DNA from 4 places in the Massilia violaceinigra genome. Region 3 is predicted to be linked to each of the others. Evidence: predicted binding sites of a transcription regulator. Region 3 holds the regulator's gene; each other region holds the start of a gene.

Region 1 (5,415 bases), 980 kb from region 3:
TCCGCATCGCCGACGCACGAACTTACTCCCTGGCGCATCCTGATCGTCGATGACGATGTCGACGTGCACGTGGTGACCAAGTTCGCCCTCAGCAATGCCCAATTCCAGGGACGGCGCCTGAGCTTCCTGCACGCCTACAGCGGCAAGGAAGCGATCGAGACGCTGCGCGCCACGCAAGACATCGCACTGGTGCTGCTCGACGTCATCATGGAAACGGAAGATGCCGGCCTGCGGGTGGCGCGCCAGATCCGCGAAGCCCTGCACAACGAGCTCGTACGCATCGTCCTGCGCACCGGGCAGCCGGGCCAGGCACTCGAACACAGCATCATTTGCGATTATGACATCAACGATTTCTGGTGCAAGGCCGACCTGACCACGCGCAAGCTGTTCACCACGGTCATTGCCTCGCTGCGCGCGTATGCCAGCCTGCAGGCGGCAGCGGCCGAGCGCGCAGCGATGGCTGCCGAACTCGACAAAGCGCGCCAGGTGCAGGCGCTGCTCGGCCAGCAGGCGCTGGTGCTCAAGCTCGACCCCAAAGGGCACATCATCGAGGCCAGCGACCGCCTGTGCGAACTGACCGGCAGGCGCCGCGACACACTCATCGGGCGCGACCTGCACGCTTTGCATACCGGAACGTTCCCCGAGGCGCTGGTGGACGACATCAAGCTGTCCCTGGCGCGCGATGGTGCGTGGTCGGGCGATATCCAGACCCGGGCGACCGACGGCAGCGCCCTGCACTTGCGCTGCGCCCTGCTGGCGCTGAGCGAACCGGGCGGGGCGCCTTACGAGTACCTGGCAGTGGCGACGCTGTTCGAGCCCTCCCCCACGCCAGGCGCGTGATAACGGGTCCGGCCGCGAACGGCCGAGCGACGGCTTTCAGGCTCCCAAGCTTTAGGTGCTCAGGTTCGCTGGCGCTTAACTACTTCCACGCATTGCGCGCCCGCTCGCGCACCAGCATGCGCACGCTGTCGGGCATCGGTGTGCGACTCTGCTGGGTGTCGGCCGTCATCCACACCGTTTCCTCGAAATGCTTGAGCATGGCCGGGCTGATGAAGCGCGTGCGCGCCGCGTACACGTGGCGGTCGCCCATCTGCGCCTGCTGCTTGATGAAAAACCGGTTCGGCACCACCAGGTGAAGATGCTCCTTGGCGCGTGTCATGGCCACGTACAGCAGGCGGCGCTCCTCCTCGATATCGGCGGCATTGCCGGTACTCATGTCGGACGGGATGCAACCGTCCACCACGTTCAATACATGCACCGATTTCCATTCCTGTCCCTTGGATGAATGGATGGTCGAGAGAATCAGGTAATCCTCGTCCAGAAGGGGCGGTCCGGCGCGGTCGCTGGTCGCTTCGGGCGGGTCGAGCGTGATCTCAGCCAGAAACGTTTCGCGCGAGCCATGACCGCCCGCCAGGCGCGCCAGCTGTTCCACATCGGCCACGCGCACCTGGGCGTCGTCATACATGCGTTCGAGGTGCGGCAGGTACCAGTTCTTGACCAGCTCGATATCGGCCGGCCAGCGCAGCCCTGGCGCGCGCAGGGCGCGAAACAGCGCGACAAACTGCTCCCAGTCGCCGCCGCTCCTGGCGGGCGCGGCAAATTGCTCGACCGCGCGCAGCGGCTCGGCCGCCTCGCCGACCGCGTCCAGCAGCCGGGTGGCGGTGGCGGCGCCGATGCCCGGCACCAGTTGCACCACGCGGAAACCGGCCACCCGGCCGCTTGGATTCTGGGCAAAGCGCAGCACCGCCAGTACATCCTTGATGTGGGATGCTTCCAGGAACTTCAGGCCGCCGAATTTGACGAAGGGAATATTACGGCGCATCAGTTCCAACTCCAGCGCGGCGCTGTGGCTGGCCGCGCGGAACAGCACCGCCTGCGCCTTGAGCGCCATGCCCGTTTCGCGGTGCTCCAGGATACGGTTGCAGACCCAGCGCGCCTGCTCGGCCTCGTCGGGAATGAGCACCAGTTGCGGCCGGACGGTAGACACCTTGTCGGTCCACAAGGTCTTGGCGTGGCGCTCGAGCGCGGCGCCGATCACGGCGTTGGACGCATCCAGGATCGGCTGGGTCGAACGGTAGTTGCGGTCCAGGGTGACGATGCAGGCTTCCTGCGCGAACTGTTTCGGGAAATCGAGAATATTGCGCACCGTGGCGCCGCGGAAAGAATAGATCGACTGCGCATCGTCGCCGACCACCATCACACCCTCGCCGCCCGGCTTCATGCCCATCAGGATCGCGGCCTGCAGGCGGTTGGTGTCCTGGTACTCATCGACAAGGACATGGTCGAACAGGCCGCCGATGTGGGCGCCGAGGTCGGGATCGGCCGCCATCTCGGCCCAAAACAGTAAAAGATCGTCGTAATCGAGCACGTTCTGCTCCTGCTTGGCGTCGACATAGGCCCCGAACAGGGTCTTGAGCTGGGCTTCCCATTCACTGCACCAGGGAAAGGTACTCTGGAGCACCAGCGCCAAGGTGTCACGGCTGTTGACCACGCGCGAATAGATGGCCAGGCAGGTTCCCTTGAGGGGAAAGCGTTTTTCGGTCTGGGTCAGGCCGATGTCGTGGCGCACCATGCCCATCAAATCTTCGGAATCGCCCCGGTCGTGGATGGTGAACGATTCCTCGAGGCCGATGCGGCCGGCGTAATCGCGCAGCAGGCGCGCACCGATGCTGTGGACGGTGCCCGCCCAAGGCAGGCTGGCCGGTGGCTGGCCGCCGCGCGCACCCATGATCCGGTGCAGCACGTTGCTGGCGCGCTGCGTCATCTCGTTGGCGGCGCGGCGCGAAAACGTGAGCAGCAGGATGCGCTGGGGATCGGCGCCGCTCATGATCAGGCGCGCCACGCGGTGCGCCAGCGTATTGGTCTTGCCGGAACCGGCGCCGGCGATCACCAGCAGGGGCCGCGCGCTGCCCGCGGCCACGCCAATGTCATGCTCGACGGCAGCACGCTGCGCGGGATTGAGGCTGGCAAAGGGATCGTCGGAGGAAGCGGCATGGGGAACTGCGGTCATATCGGGCAATCAAACTGAGGTTGACATGACTGTACATTTATCCAGTATTATTGCGCAAGTAAAAAACTTGGCGGTTTCCCGCCACGCCACCGCTCCCCGATTCATGCCAGCCATGAAAGCGGCGGTCAAAAATCGCCTTATGCGCGCTAAGTAGCCGTTTCTAAAGTACTTTTTGGGATATCCACAATCGCTGTGGATAACTTTGTGGATAATCCCCTCTTGACAGTCCGCAAGCGTGTAACGATGCGGGTTTCAACAAAATGCTCATTCGTGAGGCAGAAATTATACCCATATAAATCAAGCACTTACAAATTCAATGGAGAAGGCGGTAAAAAATATTAAGAAATTTCCTACAAGATTTTTTTGTGCATAACCGCCGGTTTTGCACGCAGCGCGAGAGGGGTGGTTCGATAACATTCTGATATGCCTGCAGCATCGCTCGCGCGCACTGCGCCGGCCCTGCATCACCACCCGGCACCACTTAATGGGCGAGCGGCCCACGCCGGCGCTGCGGTTCCAGCAAGACCCGTTCGATCACATCGGGGGCAATATCCTGCGCTTTGAGATACTCGATGGCAGACATCGTATTGCTGGTCTCCTGGACCGAAATGGCATGGTTGACGATGTCGCGCTGGCGCACGTCGTGGCGTTGGTAAGGCGGTTCAGCCAGGGCGAGACCGCCGCTGTCGGGACGTTGCTGTCGATTCATTTTGTGATTCCTTACAGGCATTCAGAAACGTTGCAAAGGGAACCCAGTACTGCCTAGGGAGTATCCCTCAATAAAGATCAAAGTCAATGTCAAGGTTCCATCGAAACGGCAAAAAATATGCTTGAGGCATAGTTTTTCGGTGCCATTTTTAAAGAGGCAACACAGCGCCGGCCCATGACAACGCGGCATACAATGCGGCACGCACGTATGCCACGCGCGCGTGCGCATTTCACCATGCCGACCGAGGACATCATGACAATTCCAACTGAAAAGATTACGACGGAACCCACGCTCAACCCGGGTGACGAAGCCGAACCAGGTACGCTAGGCGCGGCCGAGGATATCTGCGACGCCTGCAGCGGCAAGGGCAAGCTGGCCAACGGCAGCGCCTGCACCGAATGCGGCGGCACGGGCCGCGTGATGCGCGGCATTGGTGGCGGTTGAGCCCGCATGGACAGGCGGGCGGGCCGGCGCGATAATGCAGCATGACCGACCCGTCCCTCCCCGCCCGCCCGCGCCCGCAATCGCTGACCGACCTGTTTGTTTCCTTTACCTTGCTGGCGCTGCAGGGCTTCGGCGGGGTGCTCGCGGTCGTGCAGCGCGAAATCGTTGAGCGCAAGCAATGGCTGACGCATGAGGAATTCCTGGAAGACTGGGCCGTCGCCCAGATCATGCCGGGGCCGAACGTGGTCAATCTGTCGATGATGATCGGCGGGCGCTATTTCGGCCTGGCCGGTGCGCTCTCGGCGCTGGCCGGCATGCTGGCCGTGCCGCTGGTGCTGGTGCTGCTGCTGGCTCTGGTCCATGCGCGCTTTGTCGATCATCCGGGCGTGGCAGGCGCACTGCGCGGCATGGCGGCGGTGTCGGCCGGCATGATCGGCGCCACCGGCCTGAAGCTGTCGCTGGCGCTGTCCAGGAACCCGATGCCGCAGCTGTGGTGCTGGGCCCTGTGCGGCACCGGCTTCGTGCTGGTGGCGCTGCTCCGGGTGCCGCTGGCGTACGTCCTGTTCGGCGTGGGCGGACTGGCCTGCTTTCTCACCTACCGGCGCCTGCGGCCATGAGCGCGCCGCAGATCGTGTTGAGCTGGAGCGACTGGTTCAGCCTGTTCGGACACTACCTGATGCTGTCGCTGATGTCGGTCGGCGGCGCGATCTCCACCACTTCCGAAATGCATCGCTATCTGGTGGAGCAGCATCATTGGCTGACCCAGGCGCAGTTCAATAACGCCATTGCGCTGGCCCAGGCCGCACCGGGGCCGAACGTGCTGTTCGTCGCGCTGATGGGCTGGCAGGTCGGCATGAACGCCGGCAGCACCGGCGCCGCATTCCTGGGCGTGACGGTGACCATGCTCGGCATTTTGATTCCCTCGACCGTGCTGACCTATTTCGCCGCACAATGGGGTCATCGCAACCGCGATTTGCGGGCCGTGCGCGCCTTCAAGCAAGGCATGGCGCCGGTCGTCATCGCCCTGCTGCTGTCGACCAGCTGGATCCTGGGCAGCGCCAGCCAGCACCTGGCCACCGACTGGCCGCTATGGCTGCTGACGGTGGCGAGCGGCCTGGTGATCTGGCGTACCAAACTGCATTTGCTGTGGATACTGGCCGGCGGCGCCATGCTCGGCTGGCTGCAACTGGTTTAGTATTGCGCGACAAGGCATACTTGCGCCATCACTCACTACGTGGACCGACCGATGCTC
Region 2 (5,415 bases), 1.2 Mb from region 3:
GGCGAGCTGGGCGCGCTTATCCAGGGTTTCGGCCACCTGCACCAGGGCCGCATAAGGCTCGTCGCCGCGCCTGGCCAGCGGGCGCAGGTTGACGTAGGAAAAAGCGATGCGGACCGGCGCGCCGTGCATCAGCTCGTTACGGAAATGGACGCGCCCGTTGCGCAGGCGTTCGTCGTCGGGCGGCAGCGGCAGGTCGCGGTCGCCATCGATGTGTTCGCGGCGCGGGCCGATGATCTGGATATACACCTGGTCGACATCGTCGGCGCGCAGGATGTCGCGCGCGCTGCCGGGCAGGCGCGAGAGCACCTTGCCGTCGACTTCGCGCACCTGCTGGGCCAGCACGGTGATGCTGTCTTCCAGCGCATGGTCGAAGGGCTGGTTGGCGATCGACTTGGCCACCAGGTAGGTGATGGCGATGCTCATCGGCCACAGCAGCAGAAGCGGGGCCAGCATCCAGTCGAGGATTTCGCCGAACAGGGAATGCTGGATGTTTTCGTCCGGCTCGGCGCCGGGCGGCACGTAGAGGGCGTCGGGCGCATCCGGCACGGCCGGGGCGGCCTCGCGCAGGCTCACTTCGATTCCACGCCTGCCTCGAGGCTGGCGCGGGGGGCGTCGGCGTATTTTTCCAGGCAATAGCCCAGGCCGCGCACGGTGGCGATGCGCACGCCGCCCACTTCGATCTTCTTGCGCAGGCGGTGCACATAGACTTCGATGGCGTTGTTGGACACTTCCTCGCCCCATTCGCACAGGTGGTCGACCAGCTGTTCCTTGGACACCAGGCGTCCGGCGCGCGCCAGCAGAATTTCCAGCAGGCCCAGTTCGCGCGCCGACAGGTCCAGCATCTGGTCATTGATATAGGCGCTGCGCCCGACCTGGTCGTAAGCCAGCGGGCCATGGCGCACCACGGCCGCGCCGCCGCCGGCGCCGCGCCGGGTCAGGGCGCGCACGCGCGCTTCCAGTTCGGACAGGGCGAACGGCTTGGCCATGTAATCGTCGGCGCCCAGGTCCAGGCCATTGACGCGCTGCTCGATCGAGTCGGCCGCGGTGAGGATCAGCACCGGCAGGAGCGAGGCGCGCGCGCGCAGGCGGCGCAGCACTTCCAGCCCGGACAGCCGGGGCAGGCCGAGGTCGAGGATCAGCAGGTCGAACTCCTGGGTGGACAGGGCCGTATCGGCTTCCTGTCCGTTCTTCACACAATCGATGGCGTAGCCGGACTGGCGCAAAGAGCGCGTCAATCCATCGGCAAGCACGCTATCATCTTCGGCAAGTAAAATACGCATGAGGGCACCGGAACGTCTAATTAGGGCTATTGTGTTTCATTTGGCGCAACGCCGGGAATTTTTTTGAATCGGGGGCGCGTGCCGCTTGCATAAACCACTGTTTATTTGTACAGTGTTGTCTGTGACGTGTCTTCTGCCCTGGATCTGGACCACTCTCTGGACTGAAAGAAAATTATGGATGATAAAAAAACCGTATTAAATGCTGGCGAGAAAGGCAAGGCGCTGGCCGCTGCCCTCGCGCAGATTGAAAAGCAGTTCGGCAAGGGCTCCGTCATGCGCATGGACGCCAATGCGCCCGTCGAAGATGTGCAGGTCGTCTCGACCGGTTCGCTCGGCCTGGACATCGCGCTGGGCGTGGGCGGCTTGCCGCGTGGCCGCGTGGTCGAGATCTACGGTCCTGAATCGTCGGGTAAAACAACCCTGACCCTGCAGACCATCGCACAAATGCAAAAATTGGGCGGCACCTGCGCCTTTATCGATGCCGAGCACGCGCTTGATGTCGGTTACGCCCAAAAACTGGGCATCAACCTGTCCGAACTGCTCATTTCGCAGCCGGACACGGGTGAGCAGGCCCTGGAAATCACCGATGCACTGGTGCGTTCGGGCAGTGTCGACCTGGTCGTGATCGACTCTGTGGCGGCCCTGACTCCACGCGCGGAGATCGAAGGCGACATGGGCGATTCGCTGCCGGGTCTGCAGGCGCGTCTGATGTCCCAGGCACTGCGCAAGCTGACCGGTTCGATCAACCGCACCAACACCCTGGTTATCTTCATCAACCAGATCCGCATGAAGATCGGCGTCATGTTCGGCAGCCCGGAAACCACCACCGGTGGTAACGCGCTCAAGTTCTACGCTTCCGTGCGCCTGGACATCCGCCGCACCGGTTCGATCAAGTCCGGCGACGAAGTCATCGGTAACGAAACCAAGGTCAAGGTCGTCAAGAACAAGATCGCGCCACCGTTCAAGGAAGCGCACTTCGACATTCTTTATGGCGAAGGCACGTCGCGCGAAGGCGAGATCTTGGATCTGGGTGCGGATAACAAGATCGTCGAGAAGTCGGGTTCCTGGTACAGCTACAACGGCGAACGTATTGGCCAGGGGAAGGATAATGCGCGCATCTTCCTCAAGGAGCGTCCGGCGCTGGCGCGCGAGATCGAAAACAAGGTGCGCGTGGCGCTCGGCGTGCGCGAGCTGCCGCCGGTCGGTGGCGAGGAGCCTGTCAAGGTCGCCAAGCTGAAAGCAGTCCCCGAGTAATCGGCGGCGGCAACGATGGCAGCACCCCAACTGAGCCTGAAAGGCCGTGCCCTGCGCTATCTCTCGATGCGCGAGCACAGCCGGCTTGAACTGGGGCGCAAGCTGGCGCGCCATGCGGAGGAGGGCGACGACGTCGACGCCCTGCTCGACTTCCTCGAAAAAAACAATTGGCTGTCGCAGGAACGTTTTTCCGAATCCCTGATTCACCGCCGCTCCGCGCGCTTCGGCAACAGCCGCATCATGGCCGAGCTGCAAAGTCACGGGGTCAAGGGCGAGGCCTTGCAGGAATTGAAGGCCGGACTGGCCGACAGCGAGACGGCGCGCGCCTGCGAAGTGTGGCAGCGCAAATTCGGTACGGTGGCGAGCGATCCCGCCGAGCGCAACAAGCAGATGCGGTTTCTGATGCAGCGAGGGTTTTCCCAGCGCGCGGTCAGGGCGGCGATGCAGGGGCGCGATCCCGATGATGACTAGGTATTTTCTCTGATTTGCTGTTCCGCTTGCCGCCTCCCCGGCGCCTGAGCGTGAGCAAGTGCGCCGCAACGCTGGCGCCGCTGCCCTGGGGCGGAAAAGCGGAGCGCCTTTCGCCGTATGCCGGAGGTGTTACACCGGCATACTCCTCAACGGTGGAAGGCGCTACGCTTTTCCGCCCTTTTCAATTTCCGGGTTTGTTGCATTAGCCTACCTGTCGGCAGATCCATCAGATAAACTGCAAAGCCGAACACTTTGCGAATCAACATGTCCCCTTCAAAAGGATGCGCTTTCTGATCGATGTGCTCCTGGTTTGCATCCGCTGGTTTGTGCCTTACACACTGAGCTGCCGGCACCTTAGGGAGCCGGTGGAAGAGCGCTCCCATGGCTTGTAGCGAACTGCCTGAAAATTGCGAAGAGCGTACCCGACGTGAAAAGGAAAAGGAAGATCAAGAGTGAGTAAGAATTCGATCAACGAACAAAGTGCTGAGTATCAGGAGGCGCTTCGGATCATAAGCACATCGGATCCGGACGTTTTGAGGGCAACAAAATTGTTGCAGCAAGGTGTGTTATTAGGTGACCCGCATGCGGCATATGCTTTAGGAACTTGGTATTTTCATGCATCGAATGGGTTGGCGAAAGATGTCAAACGGGGAATTGTGCTGTGGTCAAGTTATTTCGGACACAACGATAGGTTCGCGTACTGCCATTTTCCGTTCGTAGACGGCGGGCGACAGATTGCCCAATGCTGAATTGATGCGTTTGCAGTTGTAAAAGCCGACGATGTAGTCGGTGATGTCGGCCTTGGCCTCGGCATGATTGGCATATTGGCGCTGCCAGACACGCTCCATCTTGAGGTTCAAGAAGAAGCGCTCTGCAACGGCGTTGTCCCAACAATTTCCCTTACGACTCATGCTGCAAACGAAGCCGTGTTCTGCCAGCAGATCCTGGTAAAGCTCGCTCGCGTACTGGCTGCCTCGGTCCGAATGGACGACGAGTCCCGGTGCCGGTTGCCGCTGTTGAATGGCCATGTTCAATGCGTCGCAGACCAGCTTAGCAGGCATGCTCGGTGCCATGGCCCAGCCGACCACCTTGCGCGCGTACAAGTCCAGGACTGTGGCCAGGTACAACCATCCTGCGGCGGTGCGAATGTACGTGATATCGCTGACGTATGCCAGATTTGGGGCCGTTGGATTGAACTGCCGATTGAGCACATTGGCGGCAATAGGCAGGTCGTGCTTGCTGTCTGTCGTGTGAACGAATTTTCGCTTCCAGACGGGCTTCAAGGCCGCCTTACGCATCAAACTGCGCACCTTGTAACGCCCGATTTGGAAGCCTTCGCCAGCCATGGCCGTGACCAACCGACGGCTGCCGTAGCTCTGATGGCTTGCCATGAACAAAGCCTTCAGGTGCACGGTTTCCTTGCAGACGACTGGCTTGATGGAGCGGCGCTGCGACGCGTAAAAACCGGACCGGCTGACGTCGAGGATGCGGCAGCTGCTCTGAACCGGAATGGCCTCCTTTTGCAGTTGAACAATGAGCTGATGCATCATTTCATTTCGCGGGCAAAGAAGGCCGAGGCCTTTTTTAAGATAGTCACATCCTGTCTCAGCTGCAGATTTTCCGCCTCCAATTGCCGGATCCTCTGCTGCTCGGCAGTGAGTGGCTTGCCGATGCCCGGCTGGCCGCTCTGCTCAGCACCGTACTGGGTCAGCCAGCGGCGAATCGCGGTCTGGCCGATGCTCATGCTCTCGCTGACGTTCTGAATGCTCTGTCCCTGCTCTTTGATCATTCGAACCACTTCCAGCTTCAGGCTGGGATCGAATGTCTTCCGTTTTCTTGTTGCCATGTATTACTCCTCAGATGGTGGATTTTCCACCTATTGAGGTGTCCGGGCAAATTAGACCACAGCAACGGCGTCAGGTCTGACAAACGGACACGTGCTGATGTCCCTTCCGGCCGATACCAAAATCGCGCCAACCGATGAAATTTCGCGCATCTTTCCCCTAAAAACCATGTTGCAGCGCAACTGGCCTCCCGCATGTGCTAAACTTTTGGGGTTTAAGCAGCGCCGCATGAGCGGTTGTTGCCGTAGAAGCTGCGGCAACGTGCACGAAGTGCACACCGGCTGCAACTATTTACGCCGCAATTACGGCATTGGTCTTGTCTTCATGCCCCTGTCTTCTCCAGTCCCTCGCGCACTACGGCATACGCGCGCCATCGAAGTCGAAGCGTTCGCGCGCGACGATGGCCTGTGGGATCTCGACGCCCGCATCACTGACGTCAAGGTACGCGACGTGACCCTGGCGTCCGGCGTACGCACTGGCGGCACCTACCTGCACAATCTGCACTTGCGCATCACCATCAACCGCGAACTGACCATTGTCGATGCCGAAGCCGCGTCCGATGCGGT
Region 3 (5,415 bases):
TGCGCTCAAGCGCGCGATCTCGGACGTCAATCCGGCGTTGACCAGCTTCGAGGCGTCCTGCTTCGACGGCGTGTACGTCACTGGCGACGTCACGCCCGCATATCTGGACCGGCTGGAATTCGCGCGCCACAATCCGAAAGCCGCTCCGGCCGAAGATGCGGCGCGCACCCAGTTGAACCTGAACCTGGCGACCGCCGAGTAACTGATGAGCGAGAAGAAAAGCTACGGCTTCACCACGACCATCCTGCACAACGACCGGCAAAAGCCGATCGAGCACGGGTCGCTGCACAAGCCGATTCACACGTCGGTCACCTTCGGCTACAACGACGCGCGCCAGCTGGCGTCGGTGTTCCAGGGGAAGGAGCCGGGCTTTCGCTACGGCCGCCAGGGCAATCCGACCATCTCCGCGCTCGAAGACAAGATCACGAAGATGGAAGACGGCGTATCGACCTTGTGCTTTGCGACCGGGATGGGGGCCATTGGCGCCGTGTTCCAGGCGCTGCTGCGCGCCGGCGACCACATCGTGTCGTCGTCGTTCTTGTTCGGGAATACCAACAGCCTGTGGCAAACGGCGGCCGGGCAGGGCGTCGAGGTGGCGTTTGCCGATGCGACCGACGTGGCCAACGTCGAAGCCGCGCTCACGCCGGCCACGCGCCTGGTGTTCGTCGAAACCATCGCCAACCCGCGCACGCAGGTGGCGGACCTGGCGCGCATCGGCCGGCTGTGCAAGGAACGCGGCATTCTGTTCGTGGTCGATAACACCATGACGTCGCCCTACCTGTTCCGGCCTAAAACGGTCGGTGCCGGGCTGGTGGTGAACGCGCTGACCAAGTCGATCGGAGGCCACGGCAATGCGCTCGGCGGCAGCCTGACCGACACCGGCGAGTACGACTGGAGCGCTTTCCCGAACATTGCGGCCAACTACAAGCGCAATCCGCCGGCGCAGTGGGGCATGGCGCAGTTGCGCGCCAAGGCCCTGCGCGACTTCGGCGCCTCGCTGGCACCGGAAGCGGCTCACCATATCGCGGTGGGGGCGGAAACGCTGGCGCTGCGCATGGAGCGCGCTTCGGCCAGCGCACTGGCGGTCACGCGCATGCTCGAAGCCGACGAGCGCGTGGCGGCGGTGTATTACCCGGGCCTGGCATCGCACCCGCAGCATGCGCTGGCGAGCGATCTGTTCAAGGCGTACGGTTCGCTGTTCAGCTTTGAACTGAAAGATGGCATCGATTGCTTCGATTACCTCAATCGCCTCAAGCTCGGTATCTCCGCCAGTAACCTGGGCGATACGCGCACCTTGGTGATTCCGGTGTCGCACACCATCTTCTTCGAGATGGGTGCCGAGCGGCGCGCCAGCATGGGTATCGCCGAATCGCTGATCCGGGTTTCGGTCGGCATCGAAGACACCGCCGATTTGCTCGACGACTTCCGCTGCGCGCTGGATTGAACGGGGCAGGGCGGCACGCGCCGCCCTGCCATGTCATCTGGTGACGATGCGGGTTCGACCACATGGTTCGTACAAATACAAGGTCCTACACGCGATGAAGAAATACCTGTTTTGCCTGGGCTTGATGCTCGCCGGCGTGGCGCACGCGGACGAACTGGCCGACGCCAACGCCCTGTTTGCGAAAAAGGCCTATCCGCAAGCGCTGCAGCTGTACACCAAGCTGGCCAACGCCGGCAACGCCGAAGCGCAGCTGCACATGGGCGAGATGTATTTTTACGGCGAGGCCGGCACGGTCGACCTGGCCAAGGCCGAAGCCTGGTTCAAGAAGTCCGCAGCCAAGGGCAACAAGACCGCCGCCGGCTCGCTGGAGATGATCAAAAAGCGCGAGGCGCGCCGTGCCGACCTGGATTACTGGATCGGCAAATACGATGGCGCCGACCTGACAACGGGCCAGTTCCGTTGCCCGGCGCCGCGCATTCCCGCCATGTCGAAGCAGAACGAAGAAATCGAGAGCGTGTCGGCCAAGGTCGCGGCTTGGCAGGATTGCTACAACGGCTTCGTGCGCAACCTCAACGAGGCCAGCCCGCTGACCAAGCGCATTCCCAAGGATGTGGCTGACTTGCTGACCAAGGAAGAAACCGAGCAGTCGCGCGTGTATCTGGAAGGCGTGTATGCGGGCATCGCCGAAAACGCCAAGGTGTCGGCCAAGCTGGTGCTGGCCGACTTCGGCGCGTGGCGCAGTGCCACCGACGCCTATATCAAGGAACACAACCGCATCGTCACCGAAGCGGCGACGACAGCGCCGCGCAAGGGCGACTAGACGGCAAGGGCGCGGTGGAGCCGCGCCCGCACGCTCAGTTCCAGCTGCGCATCAACCCTACCGCCAGGCCTTCCAGCGCGAACTCGTCGGTTGCGGGATCGACGTGGATCACCTTGAAGTCCGGGTTCTCCGGCAGCAGTTCGATCAGCGAGCCGGTCTTTTTGTAGCGCTTGACGGTGACATCGTCACCGATCCGGGCCACCACGATCTGGCCATTCTTGGCGCTGTCGACCTTTTTGACGGCCAGCAGGTCGCCATCCATGATGCCGGCGTCGCGCATCGACCACCCACGCACCTTGAGCAGGAAATCGGGACGCGACGAAAACATCGCCGGGTCCACGCTGTAGGTCGCTTCCACATGTTCCTGCGCGAGGATGGGCGAACCGGCGGCCACGCGCCCGACCAGCGGCAGCGACATCATCAGGTTCGGCGGCGGCATGGGAATGGCGTCGACGCTGGCGCCGATCAGGCGGATGCCGCGCGAGGTCCCCGGCGAAATTTCGATGGCGCCCTTGCGCGCGAGCGCCTGCAGGTGCTCTTCGGCCGCGTTGGCCGACTTGAAGCCCAGTTCATTGGCGATTTCGGCACGGGTAGGAGGAAAGCCCGTGTTCTCGATCGCATCCTTGATCAGGTTGAGGATTTGTTCTTGCCTTGGAGTGAGCTTGATCATCGGTATGCGGGACTGTGTATATGGACAGACTGTATTTTTGTACAGTATTTCGCCTAATGCAAGGGTTAATTAGCCGAACAGGCGAATTATTTGCGATGGAGGCTGTCCAACACATAGCAGAGGAGGTGCGCCATGGATCGCATTGAGGTTCCGCGGGGGGATTATCAGGAAGATTTTGTGCTGTGGCTTGAGCGGCAGGCTGAGTTGCTGCGGGCGGGAAAGTTCGAGCTACTTGATGTCGACCACCTCATCGACGAGCTTGAAGGCGCAGTGCGTGCGGACCGCAGGGAGCTTGAGGGGTACCTCGAAAACATCACTGCGTATTTGCTCAGTTTGCAGTACCGCCCACGGTACAAACCACGACACTGGCGCATCAAGCTGGGCAACGCCCGTTTTGGCATGGGATTGCTGATTGATGATAGTCCCAGTCTGGTTTTCGACATTGCGGAACTGGCCGCGCTGAACTACGACGATGCGCGCCGCCGCGCCGCTTGGGAGACGCGCCTGCCGGAGTCCATCTTTCCGGCAGCGCTACCTTACAGTGCTGCGGAACTGCTTGACGACGACTTCGACCCGTCGTATCCGCCGGATGAGGGGTCGTGAACTGAAACAGAGGGTAGGGGGGGGGCATGGACCGACTCGAGGTTCCACTTGCTGACTACAACGATGATCTTATCCATTGGATCGAGCAACAGGTGAGTCTGTTGCGGGTCAGGGACTTTAAGCACCTTGACGTCGAACATCTGATAGAGGGGTTTGAGGAAATGGTCGGCCGCAATCAACGGGAATTGTGTAGCCGGCTGCACGTGCTGATCATGCACCTGCTCAAGTGCCAGTATCAGCCGAGGCGCAAGTCGACGAGCTGGCTGGCGACCATCAACGAGCAGCGCCGCGCCATTGCTCGGCTGCTGGAGCGCAGTCCCAGCCTGAGCAGCGCGGTCGAGCGCATGGCACGACAAGAGTATGCGCACGCCGTGCGTAGCGCGGTCATCGAAACCCGGCTACCGAAAAGCGCTTTCCCGCCGGAGCCACCCTTCACCCCGGCCCAACTGCACGACGACGACTTCGTGCCATGAACGGCGCGCAATCGCACAACTTTCTCAATGCGCCCTTGATTGTTGCTCTATTTCACGCTATAATCGCCGGCTTTCCCTTCCCACACTCGTCTTGACGCCGAGGTGGGCATTTGTTTAAACGTCCCTAAGGAGTTATGCATGCGTCATTATGAAATCGTTTTTATCGTCCACCCGGACCAAAGCGAGCAAGTCCCGGCGATGATCGAACGCTACAAAGCCAGCGTAACCACGCGCGGCGGTTCGGTTCACCGTGTTGAAGACTGGGGCCGTCGTCAGATGGCTTACTCGATCCAGAAGCTGCCAAAAGCGCACTACATCTGCCTGAACATCGAATGCGACAACGAGACCCTCGTGGAACTCGAAACCGCGTTCAAATTCAATGATGCCGTGCTGCGTCACCTCACCGTTAAGATGAAGAAGGCTGAAACCGCGCCGTCGCCGATGATGAAATCGGTACAACGTGAAGACGCAGCCAAGAGCCACCGCACTGAAGCCCCTGCTCCTGCAGCCGCTCCAGCGCCAGCTCCAGCCGCAGCAGCGTAATTGTTGACCGGGATCCCTGAACCTGACTTGACCTCACCTCGGTGAATCAACTCCAGTTCGTAGCCCTGATTTGCGAGCGCGACGTATTGCGCTACACCCCGGCCGGCGTGCCGATCGTGACCGCCACACTGATGCACAGTTCGCAGCAGATGGAAGCAGGGGTAGCCAGGTTGGTCGAGTTTGAAATCACCGCGCTTGCCGCGGGCGAGATTTCAGGTCGATTCAGCCAGGCCGAATTGGGCGCCGTGCATCAGTTCACGGGATTTTTGGCCAAGAAGAACCGCAGCAGCAAAAGCCTGGTGTTTCACATCATTGATTTCTGTGCCGCCGCCTGACGCGACAGCACATTTTTAGATACAGGAGCCTCAAATGGCATTCGGTAAAAAATTCGACAAGAACAAGCTCAAGCTTAAAGAAAAGCGCAAACAACAGAACCCACTGTTCAAGCGTAAGAAATTCTGCCGCTTCACCGCAGCAAACGTTGAACAGGTCGACTACAAAGACGTAGACACCCTGAAAGACTTCGTCCAGGAAAACGGCAAGATCATGCCAGCACGCCTGACCGGTACCAAAGCGCACTACCAGCGCCAGGTTGACACCGCAATCAAGCGCGCCCGCTACCTCGCGCTGCTGCCATACACCGATCTGCACCACGCTTAATCGCTGCGGATAAACTGGAGAAACTCTATGCAAATCATTCTGTTGGAAAAAGTTGTTAACGTCGGCAACCTGGGCGATGTTGTTAAAGTCAAAGACGGTTACGCACGTAACTTCCTGATCCCGCAACGCATGGCTCGCCGTGCTACCGCATCGGCCGTCGCTGAATTCGAAGTCAAGCGCGCCGAACTGGAAAAAGCAGCAG
Region 4 (5,415 bases), 220 kb from region 3:
CGAACCCGCCCCAGTATTTGAAGCCGGTGCGGGTGTACTGTTCCGGGCCGAAGCCGAGGAAGCCGTGCACCAGTACGATCGGATAGTTGTTTGCTGCTGAGGCCGCTTGGAAGGCGCAGGAGAGGAAGAGAGCGGGAGCGAGGACTGCGCGGAGGATAGGTGACAACATGATTCTCTCCAGTCGAGAAAAAACGTCGGCACATTGTATATGCATTTAGCGCGCGCACGCACTCGTCACGCATTCGTCGCGTGGCTGTGGCTGTGGCGTCACATCAGAGGCTGCCGGTGCCCGCGCCGCCGCTGTCGGCAACAGTGCTGCTGGAGGCCAGCTTGCCTTGCCACACCACGTAGTCGTCGACCGAGTACAGCTGGCACGGCTGGCCGCTGGTGCGCGCGCAGGCGGCCAGCGCGCGCGCGTGCGGATCTTCCCCTTCCTCGGCCCAGCACCAGGCGCCGCTGGGCGAGACGGCGAAGGCGCGCGGGGTCATCTTGTGCAGATACTCGCGGTAGGCGGCGCGCCCTTTTTCGCTCAGGTAGGGCACGGCGGCGATATCGTCGACGCGCGCGAAATCGGTTTTCGGCACGGTCGGCGCGTCGGCCACGGCGACCACTTCGCTGGTCGGCATGCCGATCTGCTGCAGGAAGCGTTCGGTTTCGCGCCACCAGATGCCGGCGCCGTCGCGGCTGGCGATCATGCCGTGAGCGTCGCGCTTGAAGGCGCCGAATTCGACCAGGCGCGCCTTGCCGCCGGCACGCTCGAAGGCCGCGTGCATGCGCGCCACCAGGTCCGGCCCGAACAGCGAATCGTTCACGCCGTACATCCACAGGCTGGGAATCCTGTTGCCGGCGCCGTAGTTGGCGAAGGCTTGCACCAGTTGCGCGCGCCAGTCGCAGCGGTCGGCATCGTCACGCAGGCCGCCGGCAAAATTGATCAGGCCGCGCACGCCGGGAACGTCGCGCGTGCCGAGGGCGATGGTGGCCAGGCCGCCGTACGACTGGCCGGCGACGACGATGCGGGCGGAATCGACCCAGCTCTGGCGGCGCGCGAAGTCGATGGTGTCGAGCACATCGCTGGCCTGGGCGTGGCCGTTGGCGGTCATGTTGCAGCCATGGTCGGCGTAGTTGCCGGTGGAGCCGGCAAAGCCGCGCCGCATCGGTACCAGTACCGCATAGCCGCGCTTGACGAAGGCGGTCGCCATGTAGATGAAGCGCTCGCGGGTCTGCTTGCGCGGTTCGCCCGATTCCTTGCCGTGGTTGATGATCAGTAAGGGAAACGGGCCGGCGCCGTTGGGACGGAACACGGTGGTCTGCAGTTCCGACTGCCTGGACGGACCGGCGGGAACGGCGATCACCTGTTCGTTCAGGCGGTAGTCGAGCGGCAATTCCTGCTCGATCGCCACCGACGGCAGCAAGGTGAAGCCGGTCACCAGGGCAGTCAGGAGCAGGCGCAGGGCGCGGGGAAAAACGGTAGCGATGGTGGGCTCCGATGGATTGGATTGCCTAAAGGAATGATCTGATTCTATGCAGGTAGATACCCCTGAGCAATACCGGAATGGCAATATGGTGGAGATCGTGCGAAAAATAGTTATGAATTGCACGCCTTGTTGCCTGGATGGTCGTGGACCCCTGTTGATGCCGACTTACGAAGGACTATTTCTCAAAAGTAATTTACTCTCGCGATACCAGAGCGCAGGTGTTAGCATGCGCATGCTGTCAAATTCACGCCTTGCGCCCTTCGCCAACATGAAAAATCTCACTCCTGGAATCCGCCTGACGCGCGGCCATTTGACGCGCGAGCGTCCGCACCCACTGCGGCTGGCCCGGTGAACGCCCCGGCGCAGAAGGGACAAGCCGGGCCGGGCCGGCGCAGCGTCTGTGCGCATTGCGCGCGGCCTGTTGTGGCCTGCATTTGCCGCTGGATCAGTCCCGTCGAGAGCGCGGTGCGGCTGCTGATCCTGCAGCACCCCATGGAAGTGAGCAACGCCAAGGGCAGCGCGCGCCTGCTGCACCTGAGCGTGGCTGGCAGCACGCTGGTCGCTGGCGAGGTGTTCGATCCGGCGCAGCTCGGCGAACTGCTGGCGCTTGAAGGCCGGCGCGCGGTGCTGCTGTATCCCGACACGCCGGACGACAGGTCGTTGGCCATGCCGGCGCCCCCGCCACTGACGCCGGAGCTGTTGCACGCGCCTGAGCTGCTGCTGCTGGTGGTGCTCGACGGCACCTGGCGCAAAAGCCGCAAGATGCTTTATCTCAACCCCTTGCTGCATGCGCTGCCCCGTCTGCCGCTGAACGATATGCCACCATCGCGCTACCGCATTCGCAAGGCGCACGCGCCTGACCAGCTCTCGACGCTGGAGGCCGCTTGCCATGCTTTGGGCGAGATCGAGGGCGACCACGCCAGGTTCCTGCCGCTGAGCCGCGCGTTCGATGACTTGATCGATGCGTTTGTGCTGAATCAAGGCCGGCTTTGAACGCTGCTTGAACAAGCGGCAGCACCGACGTAGAATACTGTATGTTTATACAGTTAAATAGGTGCTGCGGTGACCGATCACGACAAGGACTTTGAAGAAAGCGTCATGCTCCCGCCGCGTCCGCTGGCGGCGCAGAAGGGGCGCGGGGCGGTGACCAACCTGCAGGGCCGCTACGAAGTCAACGCGCGCGAGCGGTTCGACGACGGCTGGGTGCATGAAGACGATGAGGACGACGCGCCGGCGCCGTTCCGCACCCAGGTCACGGACGAGTTCGCCAAAACCATCCTCAGCCGTAACAGCTCGCCCGACATTCCCTTCAATGTCTCGCTTAACCCCTACCGCGGGTGCGAGCATGGCTGCATCTATTGTTTTGCGCGGCCATCGCACAGTTACCTGGGTCTGTCGCCCGGGCTGGACTTCGAGAGCCGCCTGTTCGCCAAGGTCAACGCGCCCGATTTGCTGCGCCGCGAGCTGGCCAGGCCATCCTACATGCCCGAGCCCATCGCGCTGGGTGTGAATACCGACGCTTACCAGCCCTGCGAGCGCGGTCTGGGTATCACCCGGCGCGTGCTGGAGGTGCTGCACGATTGCGAGCATCCGGTGGCGCTGATCAGCAAGTCATCGCTGATCGAGCGCGACATCGACCTGATCGCGGCCATGGCGGCGAAAAACCAGGCGATTGCGGCCGTTACCGTCACCACGCTCGACCCGGAAATTTCGCGCACGCTGGAGCCGCGCGCGGCGGCACCGGCAAGGCGTCTGCGCACGATCAGGCGTCTGACGGACGCGGGCATTCCGGTGCGGGTCAGCGTCGCGCCGGTGATTCCCTTCATCACCGAGCCCGAGCTCGAACGGGTGCTGGAAGCGGCGCGCGACGCCGGTGCAGTGAGCGCGCACTACGTCGTGCTGCGCCTGCCGTGGGAGGTCAATCCGCTGTTTCAGGAATGGCTGCAGGCGCACTTTCCCGAACGGGCGCAGCGCGTGATGAACCGGGTGCGCGAAATGCGCGGCGGCAAGGACTACGACAGCGACTTCAGCAAGCGCATGCACGGGGAGGGCGTTTGGGCAGATCTGATACGCCAGCGCTTCGTCAAGGCGGTGGAGCGGCTGGGCATGAACGCCACCGGCGGGCGCTTTGCGCAACTCGATGCCTCACGGTTCAAGCGGCCGCTGGTGGTGCCGACGGTGCCGGCCAAGCAATGCGGCAACGCGACGGGGCAGCTTGATTTGTTCGGCTAGTGCCATTGGCTCGATAGGGGTGATTTTCGCTGCACCTTTTTGTGCCGTTGTTACTTTATGAGTTACTTTGTTATTCACGCATCTCAGTTAAATAGCGCTCGATCTCAAACACGTGTGCGTCCTCCATGCCCAGTTCTCGCAGCGCCTGCGCCAGGTCGAGCAGATAATCGCGGTTGGCGCCGCTCGGGCCGTGCGAGCGCGCGATTTGACTGGCAATATCGCGCTCGCTGGCCTCGCCGAGGAAGGCGGCATTGTCTTCGGTCGCGATGTACACCAGCCCCAGTTCGCTGCCGCCGTCCTCGAAGCGGATGTCGGTTGCCAGGCGCAGATAGCCGTTCTTTTCGCGGTGGTCCAGATGGGCAAACACTTCAGGCGTGATCAGGTAAGCCATGCCGGCGGTGACGGCGCCGGGCTGCGCGATCAGCGTGGCCACGCGCCCCGGCGCAGTCTCCGTGCCGCGGTGATCGTGTGAACCTTGCCAGAAGCGCCGGGTCCAATTGCTGATCGTTGCCGGTTTGCGCTCGATGAACGGAAAGTCCGGCTTGAAGATCAGCGAGCCATAGCCGAACAGCCACACGCGATGGTGGCCGTCGAATTGATCCATGCGCTGGTTGATGGCGATGGTGTTGTGTGACATGGGCAGAATCCGTTGGAGGCGAGCATGAATTATAGTGGCGGCGCGCTATCGGCGTAGCGACGGCGAAGCGCCTTGTCTACCGCGCCTCGTGAGCAGGTGCGGCTGACGGCGCCTCGTAGCATGCGTGAGCCGCGGAGTCTATTGAGCGTCCACAACCTACGGCGGCGTGTGATTGCCTGCGGATAGGGCCTGCTCGTGAGCGGCCGCGATTGGAATGTTCCAGTCATGCGACTCGACGAACTTGAACAGGAAAGCCATGAAGCTCTCGGCCGCCGGCGAGAGCGAGCGCTTGTCGCGCGTGTACACAAAAAAGCGCCGCGTCAGTTCCGGCTCGTGCAACTGGCGCATGTGCAACTGGTGCAGGCGAACCAGCGGTTCGGCATACGGCAGGCAGACGGTCACGCCCAGCCCGGCGCTGACCATGGCCAGCGCGGTCGTCATGAACGTCACTTCGTTGACGGGATTGAGCGGCACATCGCGCAGCGAATGGTGCATGTCGCTCAGCAAACGTTCGGTAAATTGCCCCTGCAGCGAGATGAACGGGTAGGCCGCCAGATCCGACCATGTCACGCGCTCCTTCTGCTCCAGCGCATGCTGCTGCGGGAACACCAGCACGAACGGCATCTCGAACAGTACCGCAGCCTCGATCTGCGCCGTCGGGTCGCGTTCGGGGCCGATGCCGCAGTCGACCTCGCCGCTGAACACGCGCGCGGTCACGTTTTCGACCCCGCAATCGACCAGGCGCACCTGTATTTCCGGATACGCCTTGCGGTAGGCGGCGATGACCTGCGGCAGCAAGGTGCACGACATCAACTGCGGGGCTGCAATCCGTACCACGCCTTTTTTCAGCCGTGTCTGGCTCGCGATGTCGAGCAGCGCGCCGTCGAGGTCGTCGATCATCTTGGAAAACAGGGGCGTCAGCTCACGTCCGACCTCGGTCAGGGCAATCCGGCGCGTGCTGCGGTCGACCACGCGCACGCCCAGGGTCAGTTCGAGCTCCTTGATCAGCCCCGACAGCGCCGATTGCGTCACGTGCAGATACTCGGCCGCCAGGGTAAAACTGCCGGTCTT

Evidence for each region. The regulator LexA, encoded in region 3, represses DNA repair genes until DNA is damaged. The targets are predictions, from matches to a motif close to ACTGTATNNNNATACAGT.
Region 1: CR152_RS20460 (ATP-dependent helicase) is a predicted target of LexA. The motif match lies at 3,039-3,056, and genes of this name have one in related genera.
Region 2: recA (recombinase RecA) is a predicted target of LexA. The motif match lies at 1,377-1,394, and genes of this name have one in related genera.
Region 4: CR152_RS17425 (PA0069 family radical SAM protein) is a predicted target of LexA. The motif match lies at 2,505-2,522, and genes of this name have one in related genera.

What each region holds. Positions count from the first base shown of each region.
Region 1 covers NZ_CP024608.1:4,665,577-4,670,991, reverse strand. Annotated here, with positions in the region: gene CR152_RS20465 (PAS domain-containing protein) at 1-840, shown strand, start outside; gene CR152_RS20460 (ATP-dependent helicase) at 920-3,010, opposite strand; gene CR152_RS20455 (hypothetical protein) at 3,492-3,719, opposite strand; gene CR152_RS20450 (hypothetical protein) at 3,972-4,163, shown strand; gene CR152_RS20445 (chromate transporter) at 4,205-4,780, shown strand; gene CR152_RS20440 (chromate transporter) at 4,777-5,358, shown strand; gene fghA (S-formylglutathione hydrolase) at 5,410-5,415, shown strand, end outside.
Region 2 covers NZ_CP024608.1:2,434,094-2,439,508, forward strand. Annotated here, with positions in the region: gene CR152_RS11010 (sensor histidine kinase) at 1-573, opposite strand, end outside; gene CR152_RS11015 (response regulator) at 570-1,280, opposite strand; gene recA (recombinase RecA) at 1,455-2,534, shown strand; gene recX (recombination regulator RecX) at 2,550-3,005, shown strand; one part of gene CR152_RS11035 (IS3 family transposase) at 3,671-4,602, opposite strand; one part of gene CR152_RS11035 (IS3 family transposase) at 4,602-4,851, opposite strand; gene CR152_RS11040 (DUF2889 domain-containing protein) at 5,174-5,415, shown strand, end outside.
Region 3 covers NZ_CP024608.1:3,682,379-3,687,793, forward strand. Annotated here, with positions in the region: gene purF (amidophosphoribosyltransferase) at 1-202, shown strand, start outside; gene CR152_RS16450 (cystathionine gamma-synthase family protein) at 206-1,444, shown strand; gene CR152_RS16455 (tetratricopeptide repeat protein) at 1,539-2,264, shown strand; gene lexA (transcriptional repressor LexA) at 2,299-2,934, opposite strand; gene CR152_RS16465 (DUF29 domain-containing protein) at 3,067-3,537, shown strand; gene CR152_RS16470 (DUF29 domain-containing protein) at 3,564-4,010, shown strand; gene rpsF (30S ribosomal protein S6) at 4,149-4,553, shown strand; gene priB (primosomal replication protein N) at 4,595-4,888, shown strand; gene rpsR (30S ribosomal protein S18) at 4,923-5,213, shown strand; gene rplI (50S ribosomal protein L9) at 5,241-5,415, shown strand, end outside.
Region 4 covers NZ_CP024608.1:3,900,524-3,905,938, forward strand. Annotated here, with positions in the region: gene CR152_RS17410 (esterase/lipase family protein) at 1-169, opposite strand, end outside; gene CR152_RS17415 (dienelactone hydrolase family protein) at 273-1,427, opposite strand; gene CR152_RS17420 (tRNA-uridine aminocarboxypropyltransferase) at 1,824-2,468, shown strand; gene CR152_RS17425 (PA0069 family radical SAM protein) at 2,574-3,707, shown strand; gene CR152_RS17430 (gamma-glutamylcyclotransferase) at 3,778-4,344, opposite strand; gene CR152_RS17435 (LysR family transcriptional regulator) at 4,501-5,415, opposite strand, start outside.